Regions from separate parts of the Cupriavidus sp. PB-02 genome, predicted to be linked through region 3. Evidence: predicted binding sites of a transcription regulator. Region 3 holds the regulator's gene; each other region holds the start of a gene.
The links. The regulator sigma-54, encoded in region 3, starts transcription at its own class of promoters, with help from an activator protein. The targets are predictions, from matches to a motif close to TGGCANGNAANCTGCTTT.
Positions count from the first base shown of each region.

Region 1: AC10V3_RS11740 (PQQ-dependent methanol/ethanol family dehydrogenase) is a predicted target of sigma-54. The motif match lies at 1,605-1,622, and genes of this name have one in related genera.
Region 2: AC10V3_RS08440 (phenol hydroxylase subunit) is a predicted target of sigma-54. The motif match lies at 2,523-2,540, and genes of this name have one in related genera.

Region 1 is NZ_CM177694.1:2,501,835-2,506,366, reverse strand. Features, by position in the region: gene AC10V3_RS11750 (type 1 periplasmic-binding domain-containing protein) at 1-632, shown strand, start outside; gene AC10V3_RS11745 (ABC transporter permease) at 657-1,469, shown strand; gene AC10V3_RS11740 (PQQ-dependent methanol/ethanol family dehydrogenase) at 1,677-3,419, shown strand; gene AC10V3_RS11735 (c-type cytochrome) at 3,510-3,836, shown strand; gene AC10V3_RS11730 (TonB-dependent receptor) at 4,020-4,532, opposite strand, start outside.
Region 2 is NZ_CM177694.1:1,758,723-1,763,254, forward strand. Features, by position in the region: gene AC10V3_RS08430 (amidase) at 1-103, opposite strand, end outside; gene poxR (phenol degradation transcriptional regulator PoxR) at 353-2,074, shown strand; gene AC10V3_RS08440 (phenol hydroxylase subunit) at 2,575-2,799, shown strand; gene AC10V3_RS08445 (aromatic/alkene monooxygenase hydroxylase subunit beta) at 2,869-3,864, shown strand; gene AC10V3_RS08450 (MmoB/DmpM family protein) at 3,890-4,162, shown strand; gene AC10V3_RS08455 (aromatic/alkene/methane monooxygenase hydroxylase/oxygenase subunit alpha) at 4,196-4,532, shown strand, end outside.
Region 3 is NZ_CM177694.1:354,708-359,239, forward strand. Features, by position in the region: gene hprK (HPr(Ser) kinase/phosphatase) at 1-409, opposite strand, end outside; gene ptsN (PTS IIA-like nitrogen regulatory protein PtsN) at 490-945, opposite strand; gene hpf (ribosome hibernation-promoting factor, HPF/YfiA family) at 1,373-1,723, opposite strand; gene AC10V3_RS01780 (RNA polymerase factor sigma-54) at 1,772-3,250, opposite strand; gene lptB (LPS export ABC transporter ATP-binding protein) at 3,419-4,219, opposite strand; gene lptA (lipopolysaccharide transport periplasmic protein LptA) at 4,276-4,532, opposite strand, start outside.

The DNA of each region.
Region 1 (4,532 bases), 2.1 Mb from region 3:
CGGCGCAGCGCGACGCGCTGGCGAAGTCGGCGCGGCGCTTCGGCATCGCCTGGTCGGGACAGCGCACGTTCCGGCTCTCCAACGATCCGCGCGAGCGCGACCAGGCCAACCTCAACCTGCTGACCACCGGCGTGGACTACGACGTGGTGGTGGTGGCCGACGCCGACGGCGAGTTCGCCCGCAGCGTGCCCTACGCCACGCAACTGCCGCGCCCGGTAGTCGGCGCCAGCGGCCTCGGCGCGCAGGCGTGGCACTGGGCCTGGGAGCGAAACGGCGGGCCGCAGCTCAACCGGCGCTTCACGCGGGCAGCGGGCCGTCCGATGACGGGCTACGACTGGGCTGCATGGGTTGCGGTCAAGGCGATTGCAGAGAGCGTGGCGCGGCAGCCCAACGCTGGCTTTGCCGCGCAGGCGCAAGCGCTGGCCGCGGGCAATGTGGTGGTGGATGGTTTCAAGGGCCCGCCACTGTCGTTCCGGCGCTGGGACCGCCAGTTGCGCCAGCCGGTCTTGCTCGCCCACACGGACGGCGTGGTCAGCGTGGCACCGGTGGAAGGCGTGCTGCATCCAAAGAGCAATCTCGACACCCTGGGCGCCGATGAAGCCGACACGGCGTGCCGCACCCCGTCCACCTAAGGCATCCACCTAAGGCACCTCGCCATGGCCTCGATCCTGATCCATCGCTGGCGCGCGCTGCGCGCCATCTGCGGGCGCGAATTGGGCAAGTACCTGCGCCAGCCCGGGCGCCTGCTGTCGTCGCTGGTGCGCCCGCTGCTGTGGCTGCTGGTGTTCGCCGCCGGCTTCCAGAACGCGCTGGGCGTCGCCATTGCGCCGCCCTACGACATCTATATCGAATACAAGGTTTACGTGGCGCCCGGCCTGCTCGGCATGATCGCGCTGTTCAACGGCATGCAGTCGTCGCTCGCCATGGTGTACGACCGCGAGATGGGCGTGATGCGGCTGCTGCTGACCGCGCCGTTGCCGCGCGGCTGGCTGCTGGGCTGCAAGCTGGCGGCGGGCATGGTGCTGTCGCTGTTGCAGATGGCCGCGTTCCTGCTGGTGGCGATGGCCTTTGGCATCCGCTTCGAGCCGCTGAACCTGCTGGCGGCGACGGGCGCCATGGCGCTGGCCGCATTGATGCTGGGTGCGCTGGGGCTGCTGCTGTCAGTCCATGTGCGCCAGCTCGAGAACTTTGCCGGCACCATGAATTTCGTGATCTTCCCGATGTTCTTTGTCAGCTCGGCGCTGTATCCGCTGTGGAAGCTGCAGGAGTCGGGCGCGGAGGTAGTGTACCAGCTCGCCCGCTTCAACCCTTTCACGCACGCGGTCGAGGCGATCCGCTTTGCCCTGTACGGGCAGACGGCACCGGTGAGCTTGGCGGTGGTGGCGGGCTGCGCCGTGGTGTTCTTTGCGCTGGCGCTGCAGGGTTACGACCCGCAGCGCGGTATGGCGCGCCGCCGTCAGCAGGCATGAGCGGCCGATGGCGTTGCGCGGTGCTGACTTCTGGGACTGTTCAATCCTGGAGCAACTGCAACGCAGTGTTGCGCGCTGGCACGGCGACAACAACGCAACCAGGCCCCAAGGGGCCGGTTTGCGCGGGTTTGCGATTGGCACGGGAATTGCCAAATGCATGCCTGGTGTTGGCGCACCAGGGAAACCAAAACAAGAGAGGAGAAGGCAATGAGGACGTTACGAGCAGTGGTGGCAGTTGCGGCTGCCATGGCAGGTCTGGCCGCGCAGGCGGCGGTGACCGATGCCATGATCGAAAACGACGCAAAGACCCCTGGCGACGTGCTGTCGTGGGGCATGGGCCCGCAAGGCCAGCGCTATTCCACGCTGTCGCGCATCAATACGAAGAACGTCAGCCACCTGGTGCCGGCCTGGTCGTTCTCGTTCGGCGGCGAGAAGCAACGCGGGCAGGAATCGCAGCCGGTGATCCATGACGGCAAGATGTTCGTGACGGCCTCGTATTCGCGCATCTACGCGCTGGACCTGAAGACCGGCCGCAAGCTGTGGAAGTATGAACACCGGCTGCCCGAAGGCATCATGCCGTGCTGTGACGTGGTCAACCGCGGCGCGGCGCTCTACGACAACCTGGTGATCTTCGGCACGCTCGACGCGCAGCTCGTGGCGCTCGACCAGAACACCGGCAAGGTGGTGTGGAAGGAGAAGCTGGAGGACTATGCCGCCGGTTATTCCTATACGGCGGCGCCGCTGATCGCCAAGGGCATGGTGCTGACCGGCATCTCCGGCGGCGAGTTCGGCGTGGTGGGCCGGGTCGATGCGCGCGACGCAAAGACCGGGCAACTGGTCTGGTCGCGGCCGGTGGTCGAAGGCCATATGGGCTACAAGTACGACAAGGACGGCAACAAGTCCGAGAATGGCGTAACGGGAGCCCAGGGCGCGAGCTGGCCGGGCGAGACCTGGAAGACCGGCGGCGCGGCCACCTGGCTCGGCGGCACCTATGATCCGGCGACCGGGTTGGTCTACTTTGGCACCGGCAACCCGGGGCCGTGGAACAGCCATATCCGCAAGGGCGACAATCTTTACTCCGCGTCGACGGTGGCGATCGATCCGGCCACCGGCAAGATCGTCTGGCACTACCAGAACACGCCGAACGACGGCTGGGATTTTGACGGGGTCAATGAGTTCGTGACCTTCGACCTCGACGGCAAGCGCATGGGCGGCAAAGCCGACCGCAATGGCTTCTTCTACGTCAACGACGCGGCCAACGGAAAGCTGGTCAACGCCTTCCCCTTCGTCAGGAAGATCACCTGGGCCACCGGCATCGACCTGAAGACCGGCCGCCCCAATTTCATCAACGAAGGCCGCCCTGGCGACCCGGCCAACGGCGGCGACCCCAAGAAGGGCAAAACCGTGTTCGCGGCGCCGGGCTTCCTTGGTGGCAAGAACCAGCAGCCGATGGCCTACAGCCCGCAGACCGGCCTGTTCTACGTGCCCGCCAACGAATGGGGCATGGACATCTGGAACGAGCCGGTCAGCTACAAGAAGGGCGCTGCCTTCCTTGGCGCCGGCTTCACCATCCATCCGCTGAACGAGGATTACATCGGCTCGCTGCGCGCCATCAATCCCAAGACCGGCAAGATCGTATGGGAGGTCAAGAACAGCGCGCCGCTGTGGGGTGGCGCGATGACCACGGCCGGCGGGCTGGTGTTCTGGGGCACGCCGGAGGGCTACCTGAAGGCGGCCGACGCGAAGACCGGCAAGGAGCTCTGGCAGTTCCAGACCGGCAGCGGCGTGGTGGCGCCGCCGGTCACGTGGGAGGACAACGGCGAGCAGTACGTGGCCGTGGTGTCCGGCTGGGGCGGCGCCGTGCCGCTATGGGGTGGCGAGGTCGCCAAGCGGGTGAATTTCCTGGAGCAGGGCGGATCGGTGTGGGTGTTCAAGCTGCATAAGAGCTGAACGCGCTCACGGAAGCTGTCCGCGGCATGCCGGTGGTGGACGCAGGCGTGCCGCGGGCGCGGTTGCAACACGAAACAGCGGGACACAGGTATGAAGAAACAATGGATGGCGCAGGCAGCCGCGGCTGCGGTGCTGCTGCCCTTTGCTGCACCGGGCGCCACGGCGGCCGATATGCAAGCGCTGGCTGACAAGAACGGCTGCTTTTCCTGCCATGGCATGCAGTCGAAGCTGGTGGGACCGGGATTTGCCGAGGTGGCGGCAAAGTACAAGGGCGATGGGCAGGCGGCCGAACGGCTGGCCAGGAAGATCCGCGAAGGCGGCAAGGGCGTGTGGGGCCGGATTCCGATGCCGCCGCACGGCAGTCTTGGCGAGGACGATGCGAAGAAGCTGGCGGAGTGGGTGTTGAAGGTGGGTTAAGGAAGCAGGGTGTGGGCGATACTCCGGCCTGGCAGGCGCCAGGCCTTTTTTTGGTTCATCGCCGATTTCCGGGGAAAGCCGCCCGATCTTCAAAAACAAAAAACCGCGGGTCCGGCATCAAACCGGAACCCGCGGTTGCTCGCAAAGGCTATCTCAGCCTGCCTGCCGGCGTCAGAACATCGGTCAGAACCTGAAGTTCGCCGTCAGCATGCCAAAGCGCCCGGCCCCCAGCGCACCGTAGTGGTTGTGGGCCTTGGTGTAGTACGTCTTGTCGAACAGGTTCTGGATATTGAGCTGCAGCGACAGGTTCTTGTTGACGCGATAAGCGGCCATCAGGTCGACGCGCCAGTAGGAGGGCACGTACAGCGAGTTGGCCGGGTTGGCGTAGACCTTGTCAACATAGTACGCACCGCCGCCGACTGTCAGCGCCGGCAGCACCTGGTAGGTGGTCCACAGGCTGAAGCTGTTCTTCGGCGTGTTGGGGAACTGGTTGCCGTTGTTGGCCGCGTTGGCTGCCTGCGGGCCGTTGTCGATCAGTTCGCTGTTCAGGTAGGTATAGCCGCCGAACACGCCCCATTTATCGGTCAGGTTGCCAGCGAAGCCCAGTTCGAAGCCCTTCACGCGCTGTTTGCCGGCGTTGACCGTGGTGTTGGCGTCGACTGCCACGCGCGCGTTGTTCTTCTCGATCTGGAAGAT
Region 2 (4,532 bases), 1.4 Mb from region 3:
CGCGAGCCAGCACCGCTTCAGTCAGCGCCACCGGCGAGACTTCCTTGCGGCGGATGCGAAGCTGCAATTCTGCAGCGGAAAGAAAACAAAGCGCTTCGCTCATGAGGCGCGTCTCCTTGCGCGCGGTCCGGTACATGGCCGGCCATTGTGAGGTAATTTCAGATATTAACGCGGCGGGCGAAGGGGCGGGGAGAATTAGCCGCACGGCCTTCGCCGGGGCGCATACGGGGGGCGCTGCCGGACGACAGCAGGGGAGTCCCACTAGAGGGTTGTCCTCCCCATGGCACATAATGTGCATACCATGCGGCCAAAAGACAAACGAGCGGAACACCCGCCGCCACAAGGGGAGACAATGAGCAGTACAACCGACAAGTTCTCGGCCACCATGCGCGATGGCCTGGCCGATCTCGCCCGCCGCCTGCGCTTTGCAATGGAGGAAGGCGCGATCTGGCTGGACGAGCAGCGCATGATCCTGATCCACACCGCCACCCTCGGCGCGCTGCGCAAGGAGCTGGTGGACACCATGGGCATGGAGCGTGCTCGCGGCCTGTTCATGCGCATGGGCTTCCATTCCGGCATGCGCGATGCCGAGATCGCCAGGAAGCTGCGCGGCGGCCACAGCGATTTCGGCCAGCTGGAGATCGGGCCTTGCCTGCACACCATCGAAGGGGTGGTACGGGTCACGCCGGTCAAGGTCGACATCGATATCGCCCGCGGCATCTACGATGGCGAATTCCTGTGGGAAGACTCGTTCGAGGGCGACGTCCACCGCCAGCTGTTCGGCATCGTCGACGAACCGGCCTGCTGGATGCAGATCGGCTATGCCACCGGCTATACCTCGGCGCTGATGGGCCGCACCATCCTCTATCGCGAGGTCGAGTGCATTGCCTGCGGGCACGCCCACTGCCGCATCGTCGGCAAGCCGGTGGAGGCGTGGGAAGACGGCCAGCAGGTCCTGGCGCAATACCAGCCCGATCCGGTGATCGAGACCATCCTGGCATTGCAGAGCGAAGTCGAGCACCTGCGCGCACTGCAGGGCAGCCCCGCCACGCCGGCCGACCTGGTCGGCAACTCGCCCGGCTTCCGCGCCGCGTGGGGGCTGCTGCAACGCGCCGCGGCCAGCAACGTGACCGTGCTGCTGCTGGGCGAGACCGGCGTGGGCAAGGAGCGCTTCGCGCAGGCGCTGCACAGCGTCAGCGGGCGCGCCGACAAGCCCTTTGTCGCGGTCAACTGTGCCGCGATCCCGGACGAGCTGATCGAGTCCGAACTGTTCGGCGTGGAGAAGGGCGCCTTCACCGGCGCGAACCAGTCGCGCCCCGGCCGCTTCGAGCGCGCCCACGGCGGCACCCTGTTCCTGGACGAACTGGGCGAGCTCTCGGCCTCGGCGCAGTCCAAGCTGCTGCGCGTGCTGCAGGAAGGCGAGGTCGAGCGCGTGGGCGGCACCGGCTCGCGCAAGGTCGATGTGCGGCTGGTGGCTGCCACCAACGTCGACTTGGCCGAAGCCGTCAAGGCCGGCACCTTCCGCAAGGACCTTTACTACCGGCTCAACGTCTACCCCGTCACCATCCCGCCGCTGCGCGAGCGGCTCGACGATATCCGCGCGCTGGCCGAGCGCTTCGTGGCCCGCTACAGCGCGCGCCACGGCAAGCGCATCGTCGGCATCACCGACCGCGCGCTGGCCGAGCTGCGCCACTATGACTGGCCCGGCAACGTGCGCGAACTGGAGAACGTGATCGAGCGCGGCGTGATCCTGGCCAGCCAGGGCGGGCAGATTTGCGCCGAGCACCTGTTCCTGCCCGGCACCGCGACACCGCCGGTGGACACCGCGCCGCGGCTCGGCGCCGGCGGCACGCTGCCTGAGCTGCGCGAGGCGGCGGTGCATGCCTTGCTCGACCAGATGTCCGAGCAGCAGCTGGCCCTGGGCGATGTGGAGACCGTGCTGATGGAGGCGGCGATGCAGCGTGCCAACGGGAACATGAGCCAGGCGGCGCGGCTGCTGGGGATCACGCGGCCGCAGCTGGCGTACCGGTGGAAGATACGCAGTACGCGGGGCGGAAACGGCCACGGCAACTGAGGCCGCTGAGCAGCGTCGCTCATAGTTGGTTTGCGCCCTCTCACCGCTTGCGGGAGAGGGCGCTTGCATCTGACTGTTCGCGTTCCGTCGCGCTTCCCGGCCGCCATGATGGCCTGTTCCCCTGGCTTCACCATTTGATGCACTGCTAATCACCCAGGCATCCACGCGCCGCAGCGCAATGCTGCAACGCGCCAGCCAGTTTCCCTTGCCAGATCAAGCCCCTGCATCCTCGCCGGCACGCCTTGCTGTTGCGTCGCGGGACACTCGCGCAGCGCCGCCCCGGCTACCCGCAAACGCCCGCCCGGCGCGGCTTTTGATCATTTGATCAAGCCCCGCGCGCAGCTTCATCAAATCATCGACGCCGCCGGCCCGCCGCCTTCCGGGTTAACGCCGACACCGAGCCCCGCCGCTTCCCCGCAACCCTTGTCCCATCGCGCTTTGCGCCCGCTGGCACGCTCTTCGCAATAAGGGCTGCAACCAGCCAGGCAAAGGAGCGCGCCATGAACACCCCGTCGTCGGTACCCCTGTTCGAAGCCACGCCCCGCTACGTGCGGGTGGAGGGCCGCACGCCCGAGGGGTTCGTGCAGTTCGCCTTCAGCGTGGCCGACCCCGAGCTCAACGTCGAACTGATCATGCCCCAGCCGATGTTTGAAGCCTTCTGCTGCGTCAACCGCGTGCGCTTCCTGCCGCCGCTGGCAGACGCGTCCCAGGAATCCGGGTGCTGAGCCCGCCCAACGCAAGCCGCCGCATCAAAAGCCACCGCATCACAAGAGAAGGACACAGGAGACCAAGCGATGCAAGTCGATATCAAGACCCAGCAGATCCAGCCGCTGCGCCAGACCTACGGCCACGTTGCGCGCCGTTTCGGCGACAAGCCGGCGTCGCGCTACCAGGAGGCGACCTATGACGTGCAGTCGGAGGTGAATTTCCACTACCGCCCGACCTGGGACCCCGGCTTCGAGCTGTACGACAAGCGCCGCACCGCGGTCGTCATGCAGGATTGGTACGCGCTGAAGGACCCGCGCCAGTACTACTACGGCGCTTACGTGACCACGCGCGGGCGCCAGCAGGATGCTGCCGAGAAGAACTTTGCCTTTGTCGAGAAGCGCGGCCTGCTGCAGGCGCTGCCGGCTGAATGGCAGGAGCGCCTGGCCGCGGGGCTGCTGCCGCTGCGCCATGTGGAGTGGGGCGCCAACATGAACAACTTCTACTGCGCCGACTACGGCTGGGGCACGGCGATCACGCAGGCCTGTACCTACTGCGCGATGGACCGCCTTGGCATTGCACAGTACCTGTCGCGCATCGGCATGCTGCTTGACGGCAATACCGGCGTGGCGCTGGAGCGCGCCAAGGTGGCCTGGCTGGAGGGCGCTGCCTGGCAGCCGCTTCGCCGCTTTGTCGAGCACAGCTTCGTGATCGATGACTGGTTCGAGACCTTCGTCGCCCAGAACCTGGTGCTCGACGGGCTGCTCTACCCGCTCATCTACCAGCACGCCGATGCGGCGATCGTGCGCGCCTGTGGCACCGGCCTGGCCGTGCTGACCGAGTTCATGAACGACTGGCGCGACGAGCACGCGCGCTGGGTCGATGCGGTGATCCAGGCGGCCGCCGCCGAGTCCGAGGCTAACCGCGTGCTGCTGTCCGGCTGGGCGCGTGCCGCCACGGCGGAAGTGGCCGAGGCGCTGGTGCCCGTTGCCAGCGTGCTGACCAGCGAAGACGGCGCGCAGATGGTCGCGCTGTGCCGCGAACAGTTTGAAGTCCGGCTGCGCAAGCTCGGCCTTGCCGCCTGACCAGCCCGCCATCCGGAGACACGCCATGCAAGCCAACGTCTACATCGCCCTGCAGAACAACGACGACACCCGCCCGATCATCGACGCCATCACTGAAGCCAACCCGCACGCGGTGGTCTCGCAGTTCCCGGCCATGGTCAAGATCGACGCCCCCGGCCACCTGACCATCGTGCGCGAGCGCGTCGCCGACAAGCTCGGCCGCGACTGGGACCTGCAAGAGATCCACCTGAACCTGATCTCGCTGTGCGGGAACATCGACGAGGACGAAGACGCCTTCACCCTGCGCTGGAACGCCTGATCCGGCGGCGCCACAGAACACTACGGAGACATCATGGACGCACGCAAGAAGCTCAACCTGCGCGAGAAGTACGCCTCGATGACGCGGGACCTGTCCTGGGAAACCACCTATGAGCCGATGGACAAGGTCTTTCCCTTCGACAAGTACGAAGGCATCCGCATCCACGACTGGGACAAATGGGAAGACCCGTTCCGCATGACCATGGATGCGTACTGGAAATACCAGTCGGAGAAGGAGCGCAAGCTGTACGCGATCATCGACTCGTTCGTGCAGAACAACGGCCACCTGAACGTGTCCGACCCGCGCTACCTGAACGCGCTGCGGCTGTTCCTGACCGGCGTGACGCCGCTGGAATATGCCGCGCACCGCG
Region 3 (4,532 bases):
GCGACAGGTACAGGCGCAGGTGGTCGATCACCGCGGCCGACGACACCGGCGTGGTGAACAGCGGCGTGGACGAGCGCGTGCAGCGCAGTTCCAGGTCGGGCGGCGGCTCCATGCCGTCGGCGATCACCAGGAAGGGCGGCTCGAGCAGGATCAGCTCGCCCATCTGGCGCTTGCGGGTCTCGTCGTCCAGGCGCTGGTAGTAGGTGATCTCGGGCTTGCCGAGCACCTGGATGCGGTTGGGGTGGATCAGGTTCAGGTGGCCCACCAGGTCCGCGGCGGAGGTGGCCTCGCGGGCGAATTCCACGTCGAAGGCGCGATCCGCCCCTTCCAGGCCGGCCACCCACGAGAGTTTGAGGTCGGCTGCGTTGTCGTCGAAGATCGACTGGGAGGTGACGCCGGTGAGTTCCATGCGGTATGACTGGTGAGGCGGTGTGCGAAGCGTCTTGCGCCTGCCCGGTCTGGTGCCGGCCCGCTCTGGGGATCAGTGGATCAGGGGTGCCATGCAATCAGCAACTGGTGCACGGCATCGGGCGTGGGCAGGGTTGCCAGCCCTTCGCGCATGTCCCGGTCCGACAGCAGTTGCGCGATTTCAGAAAGGATTTCCAGGTGCTGCTGCGTGGCCTGCTCGGGCACCAGCAGGAAGATCAGCAGCGACACCGGCTTGCCGTCCGGCGACTCGAACGGGATCGGCTCGGCCAGCCGCATGAAGGCGGCCAGCGGCTGCTTCAGGCCCTTGATGCGGCCATGCGGGATCGCCACGCCGGCGCCCAGGCCGGTGGAGCCCAGCGATTCGCGCGCGAACAGGTTGTCCGTCACAGTAGCGCGCGCCACGCCATGGTTGTTCTCGAAGAGGAGCCCGGCCTGCTCGAACACACGCTTCTTGCTGGTGACGCTTACATCGAGGTTGATGTTGCCGGGTGGCAGCAATTTGGCCAAACGATTCATGGGCGATGCGCAGGATTTCAGTTAGCGGGGCGGATCAGCCGTTCCGGCCGGGCAGTGGGCTGCTGCGGGCGGCTGCAAAGTCACTCGACGCCGGGCCGTCAGCCGCCCGCGGGCGTCCGGCCATTATAGAGCAGCGGCTTCCTCCCCATTGTGCAGCGCAGCGCCGGATTCGGGTGCAAAACGACACAAGGTCACGCACCGGGTTGGATGCAAAAAATGCCCGCCTGCCATGTATGGCGCAGCATACACCTTGCCGCCGTCGTTGCGAACACCCTCGCCCAATCGGGTGGTACTAGTTTGCACCGCCGCCACAGCCAGGGCGCTTTATGCTCATTTTCTGGCGCCAGGGCGCAAAAAAGCCGCGTTTGAGCGCGGCTTGCCTGTCTAGTCTCGGATTCGACGGCTCGCTGGGAGCCGCCGGGCACGGTCATTGCTGCATTTGCGCTGCGGCCATCTGATATTTGACCGCCTCGCGGTCGTGGCTTTGCACGCGGTCCTTGTAGCGGATCACCTGACGGTCGAGCTTGTCGACGAGCGCGTCGATTGCCGCATACAGGTCTTCGTGATGCGCTTCAACAAAGATGTCCTTGCCCCTGAGATGTAGATTGATTTCCGCGTACTGGCGCCGGTCCTTTTCTTTGTGATTATCGACAGAGAGCAGCACGCTAACGCCAATGACTTGATCGAAATGCCTGACGATTCGCTCCAGCTTCGTTTCCACGTACTCACGCAATGCCGGCGTGATGTCAAGGTGGTGTCCACTGATCTTGAAGTTCATAGCGCTTCTCCTTCTGAAAGAGCCTCACCAGGCAGGCGGTGGGCTCGGCTACAAAGACTTGCGGAGATTGACTGCGGGGATTTTCAGGGCTTCGCGATACTTGGCAACGGTGCGGCGTGCGACAACGAAGCCTTGTTCGCCCAGCAGTTCGGCAATGCGACTGTCGGAAAGGGGATTCCTCGGGTCTTCGGCTCCTATCAGTTGCTTGATCAAGGCGCGGATGGCCGTTGATGAAGCCGCGCCACCGGTTTCGGTGGACACGTGGCTGCCGAAGAAGTACTTCAGTTCGAAAGTACCCATCGGCGTTGCCATGTATTTATTGGTCGTCACCCGGGAGATGGTTGACTCGTGTAAACCCAGTGTATCGGCAATCTCCCTCAAAACCAAGGGGCGCATGGCGATTTCGCCGTGGGTGAAAAAGTTCTTTTGACGCTCGACAATGGCCTGTGAGACACGCAGGATGGTGTCGAACCGTTGCTGGATGTTCTTGATCAGCCACCGCGCTTCCTGCAGCTTCTGCTGCAGGCCGGCCGTGCCCGACTCGCCCTTGGCGCCGCGCAGGATCTGCGCGTACATATCGTTGATGCGCAGCCGCGGCATCACATCCGGGTTGAGTTGCGCGGTCCAGCCGCCGCCGCTCTTGCGCACGAATACATCGGGCACCACGAAATCGGCTTCCGGGCGGCTGTAGGCATGGCCGGGATAGGGCGCGAGCGAGCGGATCAGTTCATGCGCCGCCTTCAGCGCCGCTTCGTCCACCTGCAGCGCCTTCTTCAGCCGCGTGTAGTCGCGCACTGCCAGCAGTTCCAGGTGGTTGGTGACGATGACCAGCGCCAGGTCGCGCTGCGGGTGCTTCAGGCGCCGCAATTGCAGCGCGAGGCACTCGGCGGCATTGCGCGCGCCCACGCCGGGCGGATCGAAGCTCTGCAGCAGCGTCAGGATCGCGTGGACTTCCTCGATCTCGAATTCGAGTTCTTCCGGCAGCTCGGTGCAGATTTCCTCGAGCGACGCGCTCAGGTAGCCGTCGTCGTCCAGCGATTCGATCAGGAAGATCGCCAGGCCCTTGTCGCGCGTCGAGATCTTCAGCGGCGCGAGCTGCTCCATCAGGTATTCGCGCAGCGTCGGCTCGGCGTCGCGCAGCTGCATCGGCGTCTTTTCGTCATCGTCGCCTTGCGGCCGGCGGGCGAAGTCGTCAAGGCTCCAGTCGCTGCCATAGTCGTCGCCGCTGCTGCTGTCGCCGTAGCTGTCATTGTCGCCCGCGGCGTCGGTGCGCGCGTCACCGTTTCCTTGCGGCTCGGCCGGCGCGGGTGCGGGCGCGCTCTGCAGGTTGACCGAGCCGTCGGCGGCCACGCGCAGCGGGCTTTCGATCCAGTCGTTCTCACGCTCGAGCAGGGGGTTTTCCGTCAGCGCCTGTTCGACTTCCTGCTGCAGTTCCAGCGTTGAAAGCTGCAGCAGCCGGATCGACTGCTGCAGTTGCGGGGTGAGTGCCAGGTGCTGGGAGAGGCGGAGCTGTAGCGACGGTTTCATGCGACCTATTTTATGCGCATCTTTCCGTTGTTGGAACGGAAATTGCTATCGCTGATGCGCTCTGATCGCCGCACGCTGTGGGGTATCCCACGCGCTGCCTGAACAAAACCTGCCGTGTGTGGTAGCGCTCGAGACAACGCTTCTGACCACTTTCAGCAGGCCGGTACATCACATGCGGAAGTTCTCGCCCAGGTAGACGCGCCGCACCGATTCGTTGGCGATGATCTCTTCGGGCTCGCCCGCGGCCAGCACCGTGCCTTCGCTGATGATGTAGGCGTGGTCGCAGATGCCGAGCGTTTCGCGCACGTTGTGATCGGTAATCAGCACGCCGATATTGCGCGCCTTCAGGAAGCTGACGATGCGCTGGATCTCGCCCACCGCGATCGGATCCACGCCGGCGAAGGGCTCGTCCAGCAGGATGAAGCGCGGCGACGAGGCCAGTGCGCGCGCGATCTCCACGCGGCGGCGCTCGCCACCCGACAGCGACAGCGCCGGGTTGTTGCGCAGGTGCGCGATCTGCAGGTCGTCGAGCAGCGAATCGAGGCGGCGGTCGATCTCGGCCTTGCCCAGCGGCTTGCCGTTTTCCACCTGCAGCTCCAGCACGGCGCGGATGTTCTCCTCGACGTTGAGCTTGCGGAAGACCGAGGCCTCCTGCGGCAGGTAGGACAGCCCCATGCGTGCGCGCTCGTGGATCGGCAGGCCGCTGATATGGTCGCCGTCGAGCACGATATCGCCCTCGTCCAGCGCCACCAGGCCGACGATCATGTAGAACGAGGTGGTCTTGCCCGCGCCGTTGGGGCCGAGCAGCCCGACCACCTCGCCGCTCTTCACGTCCAGCGAGACATCCTTGACCACCGTGCGCGTGCCATAGCGCTTCCTCAGGTGGCGCACGACCAGCGTGCTGCCCCCGGCTAGGACGGTGGAGGCTTCGACGAAAGGCTTTTCGGCAATCGTTGCGGTATCGGTCATTGGCTCAGGCATTCATTCAGGCGGCGGCGCAGGGGATGTCGTATGCGGCGCCGGCGTCAGGGTTTGTTGGCCGGCGCGGGCGCGGACTTCAGGTTCAGCGGCGAGCCGCCGGCACCGGGCGCGCCTTGGGCGCCCTGGTCCTGGCGCGGCGACAGCACTGCGCGCACGCGGCCGGAAGGATTGGCGGGCGAGCCCTCGCCGCCGCTACCGGCAGCCGTGTAGAACTCCTTGCGGCTGTCGTAGGTCAGCACCGCGCCGCGGATCTCGTCGACCATCTTGGCACCCTGCAGGCGGGCCATGCGGGCATTGCCGA